3 regions of the Propionicimonas sp. T2.31MG-18 genome follow, and region 1 is predicted to be linked to each of the others. Evidence: predicted binding sites of a transcription regulator. Region 1 holds the regulator's gene; each other region holds the start of a gene.

Region 1 (6,904 bases):
AGCTCAGGAGTCCGTGTTGCACACCCAAGAGGTAGCGGGTCTCCTCGCCGATGTCGCTGATCGGCTCATCCTGCCCCGGTTCGGCGCGCTCGGATCCGAGGACATCGAGGAGAAGAAGCCCGGCGACCTGGTCACCGTGGCCGACCGCGACGCCGAGGTGGAGATCGCCCGGGTCCTGCGCGCGGCCGAGCCGGGAGTCCTCGTCGTCGGCGAGGAGGGCGTGTTCACCGATCCGAGCAGCCTCGACGCACTGCCGCACGCCGAGCACGCCTGGGTGATCGACCCGGTGGACGGTACGCGCAACTTCGCCCGTGGCCGCGCGGACTTCGCGGTGATGCTGGCCGAGGTGCGCCAAGGGGAGACCGTCCGCGGCTGGATCTGGCAGCCGATCCACTGCCGCATGTACATCGCGGAGCGCGGCGCCGGCGTCACCCGCAACGACGAGCGGCTCGCGCCGCCTCCGCCCAGCCCGCGGGAGGTGCCGCTGGGTGCCAGCTACCTGCCGGTCCCGGGTGAGGAGCAGGCGGAGGTGAAGCTGATCCGCTCCTGGGGATCGTGCGGCATCGACTACCCGAAGCTGGTCGAAGGAGAGCTCGATTTCCTCAGCTACCGCTCGATGTTCCCCTGGGACCATCTCGCGGGCGCTCTCATGGTGACCGAACTGGGCGGACGCATCGCCACCGACACCGGTGTCGACTACCACTCCGGCGTGATCGGACGCCGCCTGCTCTCCGCGATGGACCCGCGCCTGTGGCAGGTGTCGAGGGACGCCCTGTTCGGCTAGCCCTCTTCGCGGTCCTGATCGGGAGGGTTCGACTTCGGGGATCGCTGTGCCTCCGGGCCGAACGACGGTTCGCCACGCGTCGTTCACGACGCTGCGCGAACTCACGTAGCGTCGTGAAACAGACGTGGCGAAGCGCCGAGCCGCCGCCTGTACTGGCGCGCCCGGCGATGGCAGAGTGTTCGGAGCAGCTTCGCGGAAAGGGAGCCGACATGGCCGACAAAGATCTCAATGACGACCTCAAGGCACAGATGCGCGAGGCGCTGGAGCGCAAGAAGCAGGGCCACGACGACGTGGTGGCGGGCACCGACCACCACCGCGACAAGGGCCCGGCCGAGCGTGGCCGACAGGGTGGCGGCGGCATGTTCCGCCGCAAGGCCGGCGGGGGCAGCTGAGCGCGGCGGACGCTCCTCCGTCGCTGCCGGTTGAGCCGGGACCGGGAGGTCAGGCCAGCGGGAGCTGCGGACGGGGGACCTTGCCCTCGGCAGCCAGCTGGGCGTAGGCCAGGGGCAGCACGGCACGGACGGTGGCCTCGTCGAACGGCCACTCGCCGGCCTCGTACGCCTCGGTGAGCTTCACCCCGCGGCCGACCAGGTACTCCACCTGCCCGTAGAGGCCGGAGATCTCCGCGCGCTGGGTGAACCCGGCGAGGCGGTCCATCGGCCGGCCGTGCCCGGGCACGATGACCGTGTGCTCCGTGACCAGGCCGAGGATGCCGTCGACGGCGCTGGGCCACTCCTTGAGGTGGCAGTCCTCGCCGAAGGACGGCGGGCCGGAACTCTCCAGCAGGTCGCCGGCGAAGATCACGTCGGCGTCCGGCACGATCACCGCGACGTCGCCGTCGGTGTGCCCGCGTCCGAAGTGGACGACCTCGACCCGCCGTCCGCCGGCATCGAGCACGCGCGCCAGCGAGAAGGTGTCCGACGGGAGGGCCAGGCTGCCGTGCTCCACCCCGAGCGCGGCCGACGCCTGCCGCGCCTCCGGCCGGTCCAGCCATGCAGGAACGGTCTCGTGCGCCCACGTCGGCAGCCCCGCGAAGCCGGCCACGCCGTACAGGTGGTCGTAGTGCCAGTGGGTGACCACGGCGCCGACCACGGGGACGCCCGTCAGCTCCTCGGCGCGCAGCCGGATCTCCGCGCCCTGCGCCGGCGACGATCCGGTGTCGACGACCAGACAGCCGGACGGGCCGGCGACGACGCCGATGTTCACCCCCGCGGGTTGGGCGGCGGCGACGAACACGCCGTCGGCCACGGGTACGAAGGTGTCCACCGAGAACTGCATCACGGGGCCAGCCTAGGGCGTGCCGGGCGTGCCCTCGGGCCCCGGCGCTGGGCTAGACTGGCACTCCACCACCCAGAGTGCCAATCGCTGAGGGGAGGCCTGCCGTGCTCGACGACCGCAAGCTCACCATCCTGCGGGCGATCGTCACCGATTACGTGTCGATGCGCGAACCGGTGGGTTCGCGCGCCCTCGTGGAGCGCTACCACCTCGACGTGTCCCCGGCGACCGTGCGCAACGACATGGCGGTGCTGGAGGAGGAGGGCTACATCATGCAGCCCCACACCAGCGCCGGCCGCATCCCCACCGACAAGGGCTACCGCCTGTTCGTCGACCGGCTCGGGGCGGTGAAGCCGCTGTCGTCGGCGGAGCGGCGCGCGATCGAGACCTTCATGGCCGGCGCGGTGGACGTCGACGACGTCGTGCGCCGGACGGTGCGGCTGCTCGCCCAGATCACCCAGCAGGTGGCCATCGTCCAGTACCCGGTGCTGTCCCGGGCGACGCTGCGGCACCTCGAGATCGTGAGCCTGACCCCCGAGCGAGGACTGCTGATCCTCGTGAACTCCGCCGGCAAGGTCGACCAGCACCCGGTCGACCTCGGCGGGGCGTCGCCGGACGACATCGCCGACCTGCGCGGACGCCTGGTGGCCGCCCTCGTCGGCCTCGGCCCGAGCCAGGCCGCAGAACGGGCCGCCACGCTGGCCGAGGAGCTGCCCGATGGGTTGCGTCCGCTCGGGGCTGTGGTCATCGCCGCCCTCGTCGAGGTGGCCAGCGCCGACCCGTCCACCCGCGTCGTGGTGGGCGGAGTCCCGAACCTCACCCGCTTCTCCGACCAGTACGAGACCACCGTCCGCCCGGTCCTCGAGGCGCTCGAGGAACAGGTCGTGCTGCTCCGGTTGTTGGGGGAGGTGGCCGGCGCCGGCGACGTGCTCGTCCGGATCGGCCACGAGAACCCGTACGAGCCGTTGCACGCCACCTCCGTGGTCGCCAGCGGCTACGGCACCAGCAGCGATATCTGGGCGAACCTCGGGGTGGTCGGCCCCACCCGGATGGACTACCCCTCGACCATGGCCGCGGTGCGGGCGGTGGCCCGCTACGTCGGCCGGTTCCTAGCCGAAGGATGATGCGTGAGCGCTGACTACTACGAGACCCTCGGTGTGCCCAGGGACGCGACCCCCGAGCAGATCAAGAAGGCCTACCGGCGGCTCGCCATGAAGTACCACCCCGACGTGGCCGACACCGCGGACGCCGCGGAGAAGTTCAAGGAGATCGGCGAGGCCTACGAGGTCCTCCACGACCCCAACAAGCGTTCGATGTACGACCGCGGCGGCGACCCGATGGGCGGCGGGTTCGCCGGTGGACCCGGCTTCGGCTTCCCCGGTGGCGGGTTCGACTTCACCAACCTGGTGGACGCGATGTTCGGCACCCAGTCCAGCCGGGGGCCGCGCTCCCGCGTGCGCCGTGGCCAGGACGCCCTCGTCCGCCTCACCCTCACCCTCGCCGAGGCGGCGTTCGGCATCACCAAGCCGCTGCGCGTCGACACCGCCGTGGTCTGCCCGCGGTGCAACGGCAACGGTTCCGAGGGCGGCGCGGAGCCGGTGACGTGCGGCACGTGCCACGGCTCGGGCGACGTCACGCAGGTGCAGCGGTCGTTCCTCGGTGAGATCCGCACGAGCCAGCCGTGCCCGAGCTGCCGGGGCTACGGCACGGTCATCACCAACCCGTGCGGCGAGTGCTCGGGCGAGGGCCGGGTGCGCAGCAACCGCACGATCAACGTCAAGATCCCCGCGGGCGTCGCCTCCGGCAACCGCGTGCACCTGGTCTCCCAGGGCGAGGTCGGCCCGGGCGGCGGTCCGGCCGGCGACCTCTACGTCGAGCTGACGATCGCCCCGCACGAGGTGTTCACCCGCAACGGCGACGACCTCGAGGTCGTGGTGAAGGTGCCGATGACCGCCGCGGCTCTGGGCACGCAGGTGACGCTGGACACTCTGGAGGCCGAGCGTGACGACCTGGACGCCGAGCTGTCCACGGTGGCCGTCGACATCCCGGCGGGCACCCAGTCGGGCACCCGGATCTCGATCGCCGGACGGGGCGTCCCGCGGCTGCGCCGCGACGGGCGCGGCGAGCTGGGCGTGACGCTGCTCGTGCAGACCCCGACGAAGCTGGACGACGAGCAGCGGGAGCTGCTGCGGCAGTTCGCCGCTCTCCGTGACGAGAGCCGGCCCGAGGTCTCGGCCGATCGGCACGGCAAGGGCGTGTTCGGCTGGCTCAAGGAGACCTTCTCGTGACCGAGCCGCTGTTCCTCGCCGCGCTCGACGCCCCGGCCGTCGGGCAGGTCGTCGAGCTCACCGGGGAGGAGGGACGGCACGCGTCCGCCGTCCGCCGCCTCCGCGTGGGCGAGGTCATCCTGATCAGTGACGGCAACGGCACCGCCGTGCGTGGCCCGGTCGCCGGCGCGGACAAGAGCGGCCTGTCGATGACGGTCGAGGAAGTGCTGCACGAGCCGGAGCGTCCCGTCCGGTACGTCGCCGTGCAGGCGCTCCCGAAGGGCGACCGCGCCGAGCAGGCGGTCGAGATGCTCACCGAACTCGGCGTCGACGAGATCGTGCCCTGGCAGGCCGAGCGCTCGGTGGTGCGCTGGGCGCCGGACCGGGTCGAACGGGGGCTCACGCGCTGGCGCGCCACCGCACGGGAGGCGTCCAAGCAGTGCCGGCGCTTCCGGGTGCCCACGGTGTCCACGCCCATGACCACGGCAGAGCTCGCCCTGCGCATCGCGCAGACCGACCTGACGGTCGTGCTGCACGAGACCGCCCGGACGAGGCTGGGTGCGATCACCCTGCCTCCGATCGGGGAGATCATGTTCATCGTCGGGCCGGAGGGCGGACTCAGCGACGCCGAGGTGGCGGCCTTCACCGCGGCGGGGGGACGGACCGCGCTGATCGCCGACGCGGTGCTGCGCACGTCCACCGCGGGTGTCGTCGCCCTCGCCCAGCTCCAGGCCCTGGCCGTCCGTGACCGCTGAGAGCGGCCCCGACGCCGCGTCCGGCGACCGGTCGCCCGCGCACGAGGGCTTCTCGTTCACCCCGGGCACGTTCCTGCCCGACGGCCTGGGTCGCACCGGCGTCATCCACACGCCCCACGGCGACATCCGGACGCCGGCGTTCATCGCGGTGGGCACCAAGGCCACCGTCAAGGCGGTCCTCCCCGAGAGCGTGGCGGGCGTCGGCGCCCAGGCCGTGCTCGCGAACGCCTACCACCTGTTCCTCCAGCCGGGCCCCGACATCGTGGACGAGGCCGGCGGGCTCGGCGCGTTCATGAACTGGCCGGGACCCACGTTCACCGACTCCGGCGGCTTCCAGGTGATGAGCCTCGGCGTGGGGTTCAAGAAGGTCCTGGCGATGGACGCCACCGGCCTCGCCGACGACGACGTGATCGCCGAGGGGAAGAACCGCCTCGCCCACGTCGACGACGACGGGGTGACGTTCACCTCGCACCTCAACGGCGACCGGCACCGGTTCACGCCGGAGGTGTCGATGGGCATCCAGCACCAGCTGGGCGCCGACGTCATGTTCGCGTTCGACGAGTGCACGACGCTGCTGAACACCCGCGGCTACCAGGAGCGCTCGCTCGCCCGTACCCAGGAGTGGGCGGTCCGCTGCCTCGCCGAGCACGGCCGGCTCACGGCAGAGCGTGCCCACAAGCCCTACCAGGCGCTGTTCGGCGTGGTGCAGGGCGCCCAGTACGAGGACCTGCGACGGCAGGCGGCCCGCGACCTGGCCGGGCTCGAGGTGGACGGCCACCGCTTCGACGGGTACGGGATCGGCGGCGCGCTGGAGAAGGAGAACCTCGGCACGATCGTCGGCTGGGTGTCCTCCGAGCTGCCGGTCGACCGTCCGCGCCACCTGCTGGGCATCTCCGAGCCGGACGACTTCTTCGCCGCGATCGAGGCCGGTGCCGACACCTTCGACTGCGTGATGCCGTCGCGGGTGGGACGCAACGCGGCCATCTACACCCTCGACGGGCGCTTCAACGTGAACACCGCGGCCAGCCGCCGCGACTTCCGTCCGCTCGACCCCGACTGCGACTGCTACACCTGCGCCCACTACACGCGGGCCTACCTGCACCACCTGTTCAAGGCCAAGGAGATGCTGGCCGCCACCCTCGCGACGATCCACAACGAGCGGTTCACGGTCCGCCTGGTCGACGACATCCGCGCGAGCATCGAACAGGGTCGGTTCGAGGAGTTCCGCACCCAGTTCCTGGGGCGCTTCTACGCCCGCACGCGCGGCTGACTGTCGCCCGCGAGGGGACAGGTCGCGCCCGTGCCCGCGCCGATAGCCTGAGCCGGTCCGCCCACCCGCCCGGGAGCTGCCCTGATGACCTGTCCGACCTGCCACCTGGAGGTGGCCGCCGGCGACGACGAGTGCCCGCGCTGCGGCACCCTGCTCGCGTCCTGGACCGGTGCGCAGCAGGAGGAGAGCCCGTGGTCGCGTCCGTCCTCCGACGAGCCGACGCTCGCGTTCGCGAGCCCCGCGGAGTACGCCGCGACCCACCCGGCGCCGCCGGGAGCGCCCGCGCCGGGCTTCGCCGCAGCCGGGCCGCCGCCACCGGCCTGGGCCCTGCCCCAGCAGCCCGTGCGGAAGCGCCGCCTCGCGCTGCCCGTCCTCGTGCTCGCCCTCGCGCTGCTGGTCACCGGCGGCGGTGTCGCCGCCGCGGGCTACTACCTCGGCTGGTTCGGCGGCGGGCGCGGCCCGGCGGCGCTGGTGCCGGGCACGGCGGTGAGCTACCTCCAGGTGGACCTCGACCCGTCGCTGGTGCAGAAGGCCTCGGCCTGGCAGTTCCTGC
Region 2 (6,904 bases), on a different contig from region 1:
AGGACGGTCTTGCCGTCGGCGGCCAGCCCACGCAGCAGGTCCCTGAGCTCGATCCGGGAGCGAGGGTCGAGGCCGGAGGCCGGCTCGTCCAGCAGCAGCACCTCGGGGTCGTGCACGAGCGCCCTGGCCAGCCCCAGCCGCTGCTTCTGGCCGCGGCTGAGCACGCGGGCCGGGCGCTCGGCGAACTCGGACAGGTGCACCCTCGCGAGGATGGCTGCCACGCGGTCGCCACTGGTTCTCCGGTCGAGGCCGTAGGCGTGGGCGAAGGTGCGCAGGATCTCGGTGCAGGTCAGCGCGTCCCAGGTGCCGAAGACGTCGGGCATCCAGCCGATCCGTGCCCGGGCGTCCAGGTTGTTCGTGGTGAGGTCGTAGCCCGCGACGTTGGCCCGTCCGGCATCGGCACGCAGCAGCCCGGAGAGCAGCAGCAGGAGGGTCGTCTTCCCCGAGCCGTTGGGGCCGATCAGTGCCGTCACCGCACCGGCGGGGGCGGTGAAGGTCATCCCGTCCACCGCCTTCACCGGACCGAACGCTCGCTTCAGCCCGATGGCCTCGATCCCCGGCACCGGGGGTTCGCCGGGGGACGCCGGGAGGCCGGCGACGGCGGGAGGGGTCTCGCTCATGGTGCCACGGTAGGGCCCCCAGCCCCGGCGGCACGTCATCCTCCGCGGCGGATCGGATCCTCCTTGCGGACGATTCTCGCTAAGGTCGGCGCATGCGGATCCTGCGCGCGCTCACCTACGACATCGTGCTGGTGTTCGTGTTCACCGCCATCGGGCGGTTGAGCCACGGTGAGGACCTCTCGCAGCTGGGGGCGACAGCATGGCCCTTCGTGATGGCCACCACGGTCGGCTCGCTCGTGGCGAGCTGGCGACGTGGCGCGTGGTGGGTGCAGGGCATCACCGTGTGGCTGATCACCACGATCGGCGGGGTGGTGCTCCGCCTCGTCAGCGGCGGAACGGCCGAGCCCACCTTCGTGCTGGTGACCGCGGCCGTCCTCGCGCTGTTCCTGATCGGCTGGCGCGCCCTGTTGCGTGCCGTGCTGTAGCGGTCCGCCGCCAGGCGTCAGCCGGCCGTCGGCGGGGTGACCGGCACCGGCCCGAACGCCGCGTACCAGGCCGCCCGGACGGTGGCAGAGGCCGCGGTCTGGCGGACGATGTCCCCGCCACTGCCGCCGAACAGCCGGTCGAGGTTCGCGCCGCCCTCGATCAGGTCCCGGCCGGACTCGCCGAAGATCCGGTCGCGCCCGGCACCGCCGACGAGGTGGTCGTTGCCGGAGCCGCCGAAGAGCTTGTCGCGTCCCTCGCCGCCCCGGATCACGTCACGGCCGGAGCCGCCGAAGACGCGGTCGGAGCCGGCACCGGTGGTGACGACGTCGTCGCCCGCCCCCGCGCAGATCAGGTCGTCGCCACCCATGCCGGTGATGGTGTCGTTGCCGCCGAGGCCGACGATCACGTCCCGTGCGGGCGTGCCGGTGAGGGTGTCGGCGCCGTCGGTGCCGACGATCGTCGCGACGACGCCGTCGCACCGGTACACCGGGGTGGGCGCGGGCGTCTCGTCCGCGGAGGCCGCCGGGCTGTTCACCAGCGCCAGGCCGAGGCCGGCGCCGAGCGAGGCCAGGGTGGCCAGCCCGGTACGGAGGGTCCTGTTCATGTCGTGCTCCTTGTCGTGGGGACCTGCGCTGCCATCGTCGCAACGGCCGGGCGGCCCCGGCCAGCGATCCGTCGGCCTCGGCAGCAAACCGCCAGTCGCCTCCAGCAAACGTCCAGCTTCCTCGCGGTGGGAGGGTGCAGGGCCTCCCCCGTCCGGGTGCACGAAGGCCCCCACCCGATCGGGTGGGGGCCTTCGGGTGTCAGCTCAGTGGCTGTGACCGTGGTCGTCGTCCTCCTCGGCCGGCTTCTCGACCACCGAGGTCTCGGTGGTGAGCAGCAGCGACGCGATCGACGCGGCGTTCGCCAGCGCGGAGCGCGTCACCTTGACCGGGTCGATGACGCCCTGGGCGACGAGGTCGCCGTACTCGCCGGTCGCCGCGTTGTAGCCGCTGCCCGGCTCCATCTCGGCCACCTTGTGCACGATCACCAGGCCCGGCTCGCCGCCGTTCTCTGCGATCCACCGCAGCGGCTCGCCGACCGCCTTGGCGACGATCGAGACGCCGGCCTTCTCGTCACCGGTCAGCCCGAGGCCGTCGGCCAGCACGCGCGAGGCGTGGACGAGGGCGGAGCCGCCACCGGCGACGATGCCCTCCTCGATGGCCGCGCGGGTCGCGGAAACCGCGTCCTCGATGCGGTGCTTGGTCTCCTTCAGCTCCACCTCGGTGGCGGCGCCGACCTTGATCACGCAGACGCCGCCGGCCAGCTTGGCCACCCGCTCCTGGAGCTTCTCGCGGTCCCAGTCGGAGTCGGTGCGCTCGATCTCGGCGCGCAGCTGCGCGACGCGACCGGTGACCTCCGCCGCGTGCCCGGCACCCTCGACGATCGTGGTGTTGTCCTTCGTCACCACGATGCGACGGGCGCGGCCGAGCACGTCCAGGCCGACCTGGTCGAGCTTCAGCCCGACCTCGGGAGCCACGACCTTGCCGCCGGTGAGGATCGCGATGTCCTCCAGCATGGCCTTGCGACGGTCACCGAAGGCCGGGGCCTTGACCGCGACCGAGGTGAAGGTGCCCTTGATCTTGTTGACCACGAGGGTGGACAGCGCCTCGCCGTCCACGTCCTCGGCAACGATGAACAGGGTGCCGCCGGCGCCGATGACCTTCTCCAGCACGGGCAGCAGGTCGTTCATCGAGGAGATCTTGCCCTGGTTGATCAGGATGTAGGGATCCTCGAGGACGGCCTCCATGCGCTCCGGATCGCTCACGAAGTACGGGGAGAGGTAGCCCTTGTCGAACTGCATGCCCTCGGTGAACTCGAGCTCGGTGCCGAAGGTGTTCGACTCGTCGACGGTGATCACGCCGTCCTTGCCGACCTTGTCGAACGCGTCGGCGATCAGGGCGCCGATCTGCTCGTCACGGGCGGAGATGGTGGCGACGTGGGCCATGTCGTCGGTGGTCTCGACATCGCGGGCGAGCCGGCGCAGCTCGTCCTCGACCGCCACGACGGCGGCGTCGATCCCGCGCTTGAGCGCGATCGGGTTGGCGCCGGACGCGACCGCCCGCAGGCCCTCGTGGACGAGCGCCTGGGCGAGGACGGTGGCGGTGGTGGTGCCGTCACCGGCCACGTCGTTGGTCTTGGTGGCGACCTCCTTGGCGAGCTGCGCGCCGAGGTTCTCGAACGGGTCGGAGAGCTCGACCTCCTTCGCGACGGTCACGCCGTCGTTGGTGATGGTCGGCGCACCCCACTTCTTGTCGAGGACGACGTACCGGCCCTTGGGGCCGAGCGTCACCTTCACGGTGTTGGCGAGGATGTCGACGCCGCGCTCGAGCGAGCGCCGTGCCTCCTCGTCAAACTGAAGGATCTTGGGCATCTACACGTTCCTTACTTGGTGACGATGGCGAGGATGTCGCGGGCGTTCAGGAGCAGGTACTCCTGGCCGTCGTACTTCACCTCGGTGCCGCCGTACTTGCTGAAGATGACCACGTCACCCTCCGCGACGTCGAGCGGGATGCGGTTGCCGTTGTCGTCGATGCGACCGGGGCCGGTGGCGAGGACCTTGCCCTCCTGCGGCTTCTCCTTGGCGGTGTCGGGGATGACCAGCCCGGAAGCGGTGGTCTGCTCAGCCTCCAGCGGCTGGACGAGGATGCGGTCCTCGAGCGGCTTGATCGTGACTGCCACGTCAAAACCCTTTCGTTCTGCAGGGCTGCTGCCCTTGTGATGGTCAAGGTGGAGGGCCTCGGCGTCGTCGCGGTGCCACCGGAGGCCGGCTGGCACCCTCTGTACGAGAGTGCTAAGGCGAATCTATCGCGGGCTTAGCACTCGATCAAGCCGAGTGCCAAAGCCATGGTCCGCCCGGCGCCCGTCCCCGCCCGGTGACGGCCCCGAGGGCACCGTCCCCGACGCTCGCCGCCCCCTCCGTCCCCGCCCCTCCGTCGAGGGCCAGCCTTACGGCCGAGGGCCAGCACACAGGGACGAGCCCTCGACGCTGGGGCTGGCCCTCGGCAGTGAGCGCTGGCCCTCGATCACTCGTGGCGGTTCTCAACCACGGGCGGCACGTCCACCATCGGCACCGCTACCACCTCCCGTGCAGTGGAGGTGCCCGGCGATCGGAGGCGGTGTCGCGCCGTGACGGACGTGGACGCGGGCTGGCGCGGCCCCCCGGGAGACGGTTCGACGGTGCTATGCGCTGGTGCCCGAGCTGGCGACGTTCCGCTGGGGCGAGGGCGGTGGCCACGCCCCGGGACGACGGCTGCCCCCGTCCGCGCCCTGCCCCGTCCGGTGAGGGCCAGCCTTACGGCCGAGGGCCAGCACACAGGGACGAGCCCTCGACGCTAAGGCTGGCCCTGGGCACGGAGGGCTGGCCCTCGAACGGGAGGGCTGGCCCTCGGCACGGGGGGGTGGTCACGAAAGCTGGACGCGGACGCGCGACGCAGGCACGTCCTCAGGCGATCAGCCGGCGCACCACCAGCGCCCGCGAGCCGGACGGGGTGGGCGTGAGCACCAGCGTCGCGGACGCCGGCCCCTTCGGCCGGAGGCGACGCCTCAGCACCGCGGGGTCGACGTCGAGGCCGCGCACCTTGATCTCGAGCACGCCGATCCCGTGCTCGCGCACCCAGCGACGCAGGTCCGCCTCATCGAAGGGGCGCTCCTCGAGCACCTCGAAGGTCGTGGCGAACGGGGTCGTGGCCGCACCGTCGGAGAACAGGTAGGCGATCCCGGGCTGCGGGCACCGCGCGTCGAGCAGCCTCGCCAGCGCGGCGAGCGCACCGGCCCGGATGACGGCCGGGTCGGGCTCGTGGAGGTAGCGGCCGACCGGTCCGGCCGCGGTGTCACGCCGCTCCCCCGCGTCCAGTTGCTCGCCGGAGGGCAGCAGCACTGCCGTCCGCCCGCCGGGCTCCCCTGCCCCCGACCACAGCGACGCCTCGACCAGGTCACCGCGATGGCTCACCCAGGTGGTGGCCACGCCGTCGGGGATGAAGCCGGACGGCAGCCCCGGCGCGGCCTTCACGCAGCCCGTGCGGCCGGCCAGCAGGCCGGTGACGAACTCCCACGGCGGCGAGAAGTCGGCCACGCGCCAGGTGCGGCCGGCGGCCGTGCGCCGGGCCGGATCGGCGAACACGGCCGCGCCCTCGCCGAGAAGCTCGTCGGCGACGTCCACCGCGTCCGCGCACCGCACGGTCGCGCTGTCGCCGAGGTTCGCCTGCGCGAGGACGGCGGTCGCCGGGTCCGCCTCCACAGCCACGACCTCGAGACCGGCGTCGAGCAGCGCGAGGGCGTCCGCGCCCACGCCGCAGCCCAGGTCGACAACCGTCCGGACGCCGGCGGCCCGGAACCGGTCCGCGCGCCAGCGGGCAACGTCCGCCCGGGTCGCCTGCTCCAGGCCGTCGGGGGTGAGGAACAGGCCGGTGGCCCGGTCGCCGAACTTCGCCACCGCGCGCCGGCGCAGCACCGCCTGGGTGAGCACGGCCGCCGCCTGGCCAGGCGGCCAGTGGCGCCGGAGCGCGGTCGCCGCGGCGAGGGAGCCCGGGTCGGGCTGGGACGACGCCTCCGCGAGGGCCGCCTCCGCCTGCGGCGAGACCAGCCAGCGTGCGAGTTCGGCGTCCACGGCAAGAAACCTAGCGCCGGGCACCCGCGGCCGGCGCGCCCGCTCCTATGATCGGCGCATGAAGGTGATGTCCGCGATCAGCGTTGCCCTCGGCGTCGTGCTGGCCCTCGTCGGTGTCGGCGGGACGGTCTGGGCGGGCTGGGTCTCGTACCGGCAGTGGCTCGCCCTGGACGCCCTGCGGAGCGCCGAGGTGCAGACCGCCACCCTGCCGCTGCTGATCGGCGGCGCGGGGCTGCTGGTGGGCGGCTTCCTTCTCGGGCTCGGCCTCGGGCGCCCGCGCCGCGTCATCTCGCCGGCCGAGGCCACCCCGCCGTCCGCCTGAGCGGAATCAGCCGGCCGAACCGAGCAGCAGGATCAGGACCCACAGCAGGCCGGCGGCGAATACCGAGAGGGCCAGGCCCAACAGGACGCCGACCCCGGTGCGGGCCGTCCGCCTGATCGAGAGCAGCACCACGCCGACGACCAGCAGGGCCACCGGCACCACCAGCACCGCACCGCTGGCCGGACTGACGAACGGCGGGATCGAGGGCATCGCCGCGCTCAGCCACGCTGCCACCGACACCAGCACCAGCGTCACTCCCAGGCCCATCGCCACCGAGCCGCGGCCCGCCACGGGCCGCGCCGAACGGGGCGGCCGCCGGGCGTGCTTGTAGGGCCCGGGCGGCAGGACGTCCTGCTGCTGGAAAGTGGGGCCCGGCGACGTGGCGAGGGAGCCCGTGCCCGGCGCCGCCCTGGCCGGGCGGGGCGCCTGGCCGGTGGCCGCAGGGGACGCCACGGGCGCAGGGGCGGGCGGGGGCATGAAGTCGGGGCGCTCCGGTCGTGGTCCGTCCGTCATCGGTGCCTCCTGTGGGTACCCGGGAGCCATCGATATCCACGCTAGTCGCCGGACCGCGTCGTGGGGAGGGGTGGGAGTGCTCAGCCCGCGACGGTGTAGCTCCAGCCGGCCGGACGCCCGTCCACGTACGGCATGACACCGTGGAACGCCGGGCCGTCGCCGAAGACCAGCGGGAGCCACGAGCGGTCGCCCTCCCACATCGGCAGGTCGCCGAGCGCGTCGAGGTCGTGCCAGGCCAGGGGGCCGTCGTCATTGCTCTCCGGCGGCGTCCCCTCCCAGGCGTCGACGACGAACACGAAGCCGAGCCAGTCCTCCCCGCCCGCGCCGAAGCCCGGCCACGAGATCGTGCCCCTCAGGCGGGCGGAGGTGACCGTG
Region 3 (6,904 bases), on a different contig from region 1:
GCGCCTCGTGGTCGAAGGTGCCCGGGTGCACGAGCTCCACGCCCGCGAGCAGCCCGCGCGGCACCAGGATCACGTTGCCCACGGTGAAGGCGCCGGCCCGCGGCAACGGCAGCCGGTAGTTCTCCCCGACCACGGTGGCCTGGTCCCCCCAGCGCAGCCGCGCGCGTCCGGCGAGGGCGACCAGCAGGCCCAGCACGGTGGACAGGTTGAGCAGGTTCCAGCCCGCCCGCACCCAGTGCAGGGGCGAGGTGGCGGGGACGGTGGCCGGCATGGCCCCATTGTCGCCGCAGGGCGTGGGGGCGCGCCGGTGCGAGCAGTACCACGCCCGTCGAGGTATCACGGGGGGCCGTGGGCCGAGAACCGTCCGGCGACCCCGTCCCCCTGCGGCGACCCAAGCCCTAGGCTGGGCGCCCGAGGGAGGGTGCGATGGACGCGGAGCGGCTCGGCCACGTGCTCGTCGTCGACGACGAGCCCGTCCTGGCCGGCGTGGTGGCGTCCTACCTCGATCGGGCCGGCTTCGACGCGACCATCACCGGCGACGGGCTGGAGGCGGTCGACCTGGCCCGGCGGATCGACCCGACGGTGGTGATCCTCGACCTCGGGCTGCCGGGCCTGGACGGCGTGGAGGTGTGCCGGCGCATCCGTACCTTCAGCGACTGCTACGTCATCATGCTCACCGCCCGCACCGACGAGGTCGACGTGCTGATCGGCCTGTCGGTCGGCGCAGACGACTACGTCACCAAGCCGTTCAGCGCGCGCGAACTCGTCGCCCGCGTGCAGGCCATGCTGCGCCGTCCGCGCGCCCGGGGGGCACAGGCCGACCCGGCCCGGCGCTTCGGGGAACTGACCGTCGACGTCGCCGCACGCGAGGCGAGCCTCGCCGGTCGGCTGGTCGACCTCACGCCCACCGAGTTCGACCTGCTGGCCGTGCTCACCGAGCGGCCGCGGCTGGCGTTCAGCCGTCGTCGCCTGATCGAGACGATCTGGGGTGAAGCGGGGGGCGGCGACCAGCACCTGGTGGACGTCCACGTGGCCAACCTGCGACGCAAGCTGGGCGACGACCCCGCACGGCAGCGCTACATCGTGACCGTCCGGGGGGTCGGCTACCGGATGGGCGCGGGGTGAGCGGGGCGACGCGGTGCCGGCGCTGAGGCCCGGCGAGCGCTTCAGCCGGACGTTCTACGGACGGCTGCTGCTCGGCGAGCTCGCGGTGCTCGTGGCACTGCTGGCCACCGTCGCCGTCGTGATGGCGGGCATCGGCCCCGGCCTGTTCGACTACTACCTGGTGCAGAACGGCCCGCTGGAGACCCCCGACCAGCTCTCCTACGCCGAGAAGGCCTTCCGCTCCGCGATGTGGATCTCGCTCGCCGTCGCGCTGCTGGTGGCCGCGGCCGTCGCGGTGACGGTCGCGCTGGCGATGGTGCGGCCGCTGCGCCGCCAGCTGCGTGAACTGGCGGTCGCGGCCCGCCGGGTGGCCGACGGCGACTTCGGGCTGCGGGCCGAGCCGGGGCCCGGCGCCGGCGAGGAGGTCGCGCTGCTGGCGTCGGCGTTCAACACGATGGCGTCGCGGCTGGGGGAGGCGGAGGACGCGCGCCGGCGGCTGCTGGCCGACCTCGCCCACGAGTTGCGCACGCCGATCGCCTCGCTGGCGGTGACGGTGGAAGCCGTCGCGGACGGCGTCCTGGACGCCGACCCGACGACGCTCGCCACGCTCGCCGACCAGGCGGGCCGGCTCACGCGGCTGGCTGCCGACCTGCGGGACATCTCCGACGCCGAAGGCGGGCTGGCCGTCCACCCAGGACCGTGCGAAGTGGGGGTGCTGCTGGAGCGCGCGCGGCTCGCCGCAGCGGAGGACTTCGCCCGGAAAGGCGTCGGTCTGGAGGTCGACGGTGACCCGGCCGGGACGGTGCACGCCGACGCCCAGCGCATCGGACAGGTGCTGGCGAACCTGCTCTCGAACGCCCTGCGGCACACCCCGCGGGGCGGGCGGGTCGCCCTTGCCGCGACCGTGGACGCCGCCGGGGCGGTGATCACCGTCAGCGACACCGGCGACGGGATCGCGCCCGAGCACCTCGAGCGCGTCTTCGAGCGGTTCTACCGGACGGACACCGCCCGCGCGCGCGACGCGGGCGGCACCGGCATCGGGCTGGCGGTGAGCCTCGCCATCGCGCAGGCCCATGGCGGGACGCTGACCGCGTCCAGCCCGGGCACGGGGAAGGGCTCGGTCTTCACCCTGACGCTTCCGGGTCGTCCGTGACCACGCCGGGGTCCTTGAGGAAACCTTCGCAATTGCCTGACCGTCCCCAGACCTCGGGCTGGTTGGCTCGTCCGGTGGCCAGCCCCACTGGCCACAGCCGATCGGTCTCCAGCCGGGCTCCGGGATGTGTGGCTAGCCTGCAGCCACCGGACGTCCGGCCTGTCGAGGCGATCGCCGGGAACCAGGCATCGCACGGGTCCGCCATCCGGGGGTGATGCTGACCGGCACCTCCGGCCCCGCCTGGCGGGTACGGGCCGGAGGTGGCACCCCCGTCCGCCGTGATTCGGGGCGCCGGAACGTTTGCACTCGCAGGGTGTGAGTGCTAAACATGGACTTAGCACTCTCCGGCAGAGAGTGCCATCAGTCTGACTCGATGAGATCTCCTGATCGTCCGTCGCGGGCATCGAGGCGAAGACCGTGAACCCAGAGTCCACCCGTGGGGCCCCGGCCCCCGAGACGCCAAAGGATTGCCGAACACACATGGCGAAGCTGATTGAATTCAATGTCGAGGCGCGCCGCGGCCTGGAGCGCGGGATGAACACCCTCGCCGACGCCGTGCGGGTCACCCTCGGACCGAAGGGCCGCAACGTGGTCCTGGAGAAGAAGTGGGGCGCCCCCACGATCACCAACGACGGCGTGTCCATCGCCAAGGAGATCGAGCTCGAGGACCCCTACGAGAAGATCGGCGCCGAGCTGGTCAAGGAGGTCGCCAAGAAGACCGACGACGTCGCGGGCGACGGCACCACCACCGCCACCGTCATCGCCCAGGCGATGGTCCGTGAAGGCCTCAAGAACGTCACCGCGGGTGCGAACCCGATGGACCTCAAGCGCGGCATCGAGAAGGCCGTCGCCGCCATCGTCGCCGAGCTCGGCGCGCAGGCGATCGACATCGAGACCCGCGAGCAGATCGCGGCGACCGCGTCCATCTCCGCCGCGGACACCACCGTCGGCGAGATCATCGCCGAGGCGATGGACAAGGTCGGCAAGGAGGGCGTGATCACCGTCGAGGAGAGCAACACCTTCGGGCTCGACCTCGAGCTCACCGAGGGCATGCGCTTCGACAAGGGCTTCATCTCCCCGTACTTCGTGACCGACGCCGAGCGGATGGAGGCCGTCCTCGACGACCCGTACATCCTGATCGTCAACTCCAAGGTCTCGAGCCTGCGCGACCTGCTGCCGCTGCTGGAGAAGGTCGTCCAGTCCGGCAAGCCGCTGCTGGTGATCGCCGAGGACGTGGACGGCGAGGCGTTGGCCGGCCTGATCGTGAACAAGATCAAGGGCACCTTCAAGTCCGTGGCCGTCAAGGCCCCGGGCTTCGGCGACCGCCGCAAGGCCATGCTCACCGACATCGCGATCCTGACCGGCGGCCAGGTGATCTCCGAGGAGGTCGGCCTGAAGCTGGACGCGGTGACCATCGACCTGCTGGGCCGTGCCCGGTCGGTCAAGGTGACCAAGGACGAGACCACGATCATCGACGGCGCCGGTGACGCCGACCAGATCGCCGGGCGGGTCAACCAGATCCGCAAGGAGATCGAGAACTCCGACTCCGACTACGACCGCGAGAAGCTGCAGGAGCGCCTTGCCAAGCTGGCCGGCGGTGTTGCGGTGATCAAGGTCGGCGCGGCCACCGAGGTCGAGCTGAAGGAGCGCAAGCACCGCATCGAGGACGCCGTCCGCAACGCGAAGGCGGCCGTCGAGGAGGGCATCGTCGCCGGAGGTGGCGTGGCGCTGCTGCAGGCGGCTGCGAAGGCGTCCGTCGAGGGCCTGGTCGGTGACGTCGCGACCGGTGCGCAGATCGTGTTCACCGCCTGCTCGGCCCCGCTGAAGCAGATCGCCATCAACGCCGGCCTCGAGGGCGGCGTCGTGGCGGAGAAGGTGTCGCACCTCGAGCCCGGCCACGGCCTGAACGCGGCCACGGGCGAGTACGTGAACATGGTCGACTCCGGCATCATCGATCCGGCCAAGGTGACCCGTTCCGCGCTGCAGAACGCGGCGTCCATCGCGGCGCTGTTCCTCACCACCGAGGCCGTCATCGCCGACAAGCCCGAGAAGGCTCCGGCCATGCCGGGCGGCGACGGTGGCATGGGCGGCATGGACTTCTGATCCTGCCGGTTCCGGCTCCGGAGGGCGGTCCCCGTTGGGGGCCGCCCTTCCGCGTTTCCCGGCCCCGTCCGCGTGTGCGCCCCCTTCCGCGTTGTGCGCCTCCCTTCCGCGTCGAGGGCCAGCCTCCCGCGTTGAGGGCCAGCCTTGATGCCGAGGGCCAGCACCGGGGGGCGAGCCCTCGGCGCGAAGGCTGGCCCTCGATGTGAGGGGCGCGGGGACGAAGGGCGCGCGTCCGGGTGACGAGGGGACGCCAGCGCCGCCCGGGTGGCAAGGCGGACGCGGGCACCTCGCCGGACGGGGAATAGTCCTCGGGGCGGGAGGCTTGAAGCGTGAGTGAGTGACAGGTCGACGACGGTGGGATTCCGGTCCGAGCGGGGGGCGGTGCTGCTGGCGCTGATGCTCACCACCGGGCTGATCGCCATCGACGCCACGATCCTGGCCACGGCTGTGCCGTCGGTGGTGAAGGAGCTCGGCGAGTTCGACCAGTTCCCGTGGCTGTTCTCGGTGTACCTGCTGGCCCAGGCGGTCTCCGTCCCTCTCTACTCGAAGCTCGCCGACACCATCGGACGCAAGCCCGTCATCCTCGCCGGTGTCGCGCTGTTCCTGCTCGGGTCCGTCCTCGCCACCGCGGCGTGGAACATGAGTTCGCTGATCGTCTTCCGGGTGGTGCAGGGCCTGGGTGCCGGTGCGGTCGCGCCGATGTCGATGACGATCGTCGGCGACCTCTACAGCGTCGCCGAGCGCGCCCTCGTCCAGGGCTACATCGCCAGCGTCTGGGCGGTGTCGTCGGTCGTCGGGCCCGCGCTCGGCGGGTTGTTCTCGCAGTTCACCTCGTGGCGCTGGATCTTCGCGGTGAACATCCCGCTGTGCCTCATCGCCGGCTGGGCACTGGCCCGCTCGTACCACGAGTCGGTCGAGCGCCGGCGCCACCGCATCGACTACGCCGGCGCGCTCCTGCTCACCGTCGGGCTCACGGCCCTCATCCTCGCGCTGCTGGAGGGCGGAAACGCGTGGTCGTGGCTGTCGGTGCCGAGCCTGCTGAGCTTCGGCGTGGGGGTCGCGGCCCTCGCCGCGTTCCCGTTCGTGGAGCGGCGCGCGGCCGAGCCCGTGCTCGACCTGTCGCTGCTGTCCCGTCCGCTCATCCGGACGACCACGCTGGTCTCCCTCGGCGTCGGTGCGCTGATGATCGGCATCACCAGCTTCGTCCCGACCTACCTGGAGAACGCGCTCGGCGTGGTGCCGCTCGTCTCCGGTGCCGCCGTCGCGGCGCTCACCCTCGGGTGGCCGCTCGCCGCGTCGACGGCCGGACGGCTCTACCTGCGCCACGGCTACCGCCGCACCGTGATGATCGGGACGGGCATCACGGTGGCGGGGACCGCCGCGCTGGCGGCGACCGGGTCGTGGCCGAACGCGTGGGTCGTCGGGGCGGTTTCGTTCGTCGTCGGCTTCGGCCTCGGCTGGACGGCGGCCCCGTCGCTGATCGCGGCGCAGGCGTCGGTGGACTGGAACGAGCGGGGGGTCGTGACCGGCCTGAACGTGTTCGCCCGGTCCGCGGGCAGCGCGGTGGGCGTCGCGGTCTTCGGCGCCATCGCCAACAACGTCATCGCCGCCGGACGGGGGGAGACCGACTACGCCACCATCGTGGCCGCGTCCACCTGGGTGTTCGTGGCGATCGCCGTGTCCGCCGTCCTCACCTGGCTCGCGGGAACGCGGATGCCCCCCGGTGGGGTGGACGCCGCCGCCTACGGCGTCCCGGGTGCCGAGCCGGCGTCGCCCGCGTAGGCGCAGCGCGCTCCGCCGCGTGTCGGCGGGGGCCGGGGAGGGCGACGGCCCATCATTGAGCCATGAGCGGCCTGCTCGAGGTGATCGCCCTGCACCCGGCCGACGCCGAGCGTGCGGAGGCCGGTGGTGCCGACCGTGTCGAGGTCTGCGGGACGCTCGAGGACTGCGGCATGTCGCCCACGCCCCAGCTGGTGGCGCAGGTGCGGCGCGCGACGACGATCCAGGTCCGGGTGATGGTGCGTCTCCGCGAGGGGTTCGGCACCGACGGCGGCGAGGCGGTCCGGCTGCGGGGGCTGATGGCCAGCTACGCCGACGCCGGCGCGGACGGCATGGTGCTCGGCTTCCTGAACGGCCTCGGCGAGGTGGACGCGCGCCTTGTCGAGGAGCTCATCGACGACGGCACCTGGCCGTGGACCTTCCACCGCGCGGTCGACGCCTGCCTCGACACCGACAAGGCCTGGGACACGCTGCGGACGCTGCCGCGGCTCGACCAGGTGCTGACGGCGGGTTCGGCGAGGGACGTCGAGCACGGTCTCGGCGACCTGATCGCGCGGGCGAAGGGCGACCCCTGGTCGGCGTCGGTGATGATGGCCGGCGGCGGCCTGCACCCCGACCACGTGCCGTGGCTGGCCCGCGCCGGCGTCCGCGCCTTCCACATCGGCAGCCCGGCCCGGCCCGGTGGCTCCTACAAGGCGTACGTGGATGCGGACCTGGTGCGGTCGTGGCGGACGCTGATCGACGACGAGGTGCGCCACCGGCCCG

What was found. The regulator HrcA, encoded in region 1, represses chaperone genes, less so after heat shock. The targets are predictions, from matches to a motif close to TTGGCACTCGNNNNNNNCGAGTGCCAA.
Region 2: a site for HrcA is predicted at 3,902-3,928, ahead of groES (co-chaperone GroES). Genes of this name have one in related genera too.
Region 3: a site for HrcA is predicted at 2,557-2,583, ahead of groL (chaperonin GroEL). Genes of this name have one in related genera too.

The regions. Positions count from the first base shown of each region.
Region 1 is NZ_CAXWGX010000023.1:433,716-440,619, forward strand. Features, by position in the region: gene ACFQQJ_RS10030 (inositol monophosphatase family protein) at 14-784, shown strand; gene ACFQQJ_RS10035 (DUF5302 domain-containing protein) at 994-1,176, shown strand; gene ACFQQJ_RS10040 (MBL fold metallo-hydrolase) at 1,226-2,062, opposite strand; gene hrcA (heat-inducible transcriptional repressor HrcA) at 2,167-3,183, shown strand; gene dnaJ (molecular chaperone DnaJ) at 3,187-4,347, shown strand; gene ACFQQJ_RS10055 (16S rRNA (uracil(1498)-N(3))-methyltransferase) at 4,344-5,081, shown strand; gene tgt (tRNA guanosine(34) transglycosylase Tgt) at 5,155-6,351, shown strand; gene ACFQQJ_RS10065 (DUF3352 domain-containing protein) at 6,436-6,904, shown strand, end outside.
Region 2 is NZ_CAXWGX010000001.1:140,489-147,392, forward strand. Features, by position in the region: gene ACFQQJ_RS00615 (ABC transporter ATP-binding protein) at 1-620, opposite strand, end outside; gene ACFQQJ_RS00620 (DUF3054 domain-containing protein) at 713-1,045, shown strand; gene ACFQQJ_RS00625 (calcium-binding protein) at 1,063-1,650, opposite strand; gene groL (chaperonin GroEL) at 1,855-3,459, opposite strand; gene groES (co-chaperone GroES) at 3,471-3,767, opposite strand; gene ACFQQJ_RS00640 (class I SAM-dependent methyltransferase) at 4,531-5,694, opposite strand; gene ACFQQJ_RS00645 (hypothetical protein) at 5,753-6,016, shown strand; gene ACFQQJ_RS00650 (hypothetical protein) at 6,023-6,529, opposite strand; gene ACFQQJ_RS00655 (NUDIX domain-containing protein) at 6,610-6,904, opposite strand, start outside.
Region 3 is NZ_CAXWGX010000004.1:79,829-86,732, forward strand. Features, by position in the region: gene ACFQQJ_RS04255 (hypothetical protein) at 1-271, opposite strand, end outside; gene ACFQQJ_RS04260 (response regulator) at 427-1,125, shown strand; gene ACFQQJ_RS04265 (sensor histidine kinase) at 1,139-2,257, shown strand; gene groL (chaperonin GroEL) at 2,738-4,360, shown strand; gene ACFQQJ_RS04275 (MFS transporter) at 4,694-6,142, shown strand; gene ACFQQJ_RS04280 (copper homeostasis protein CutC) at 6,205-6,904, shown strand, end outside.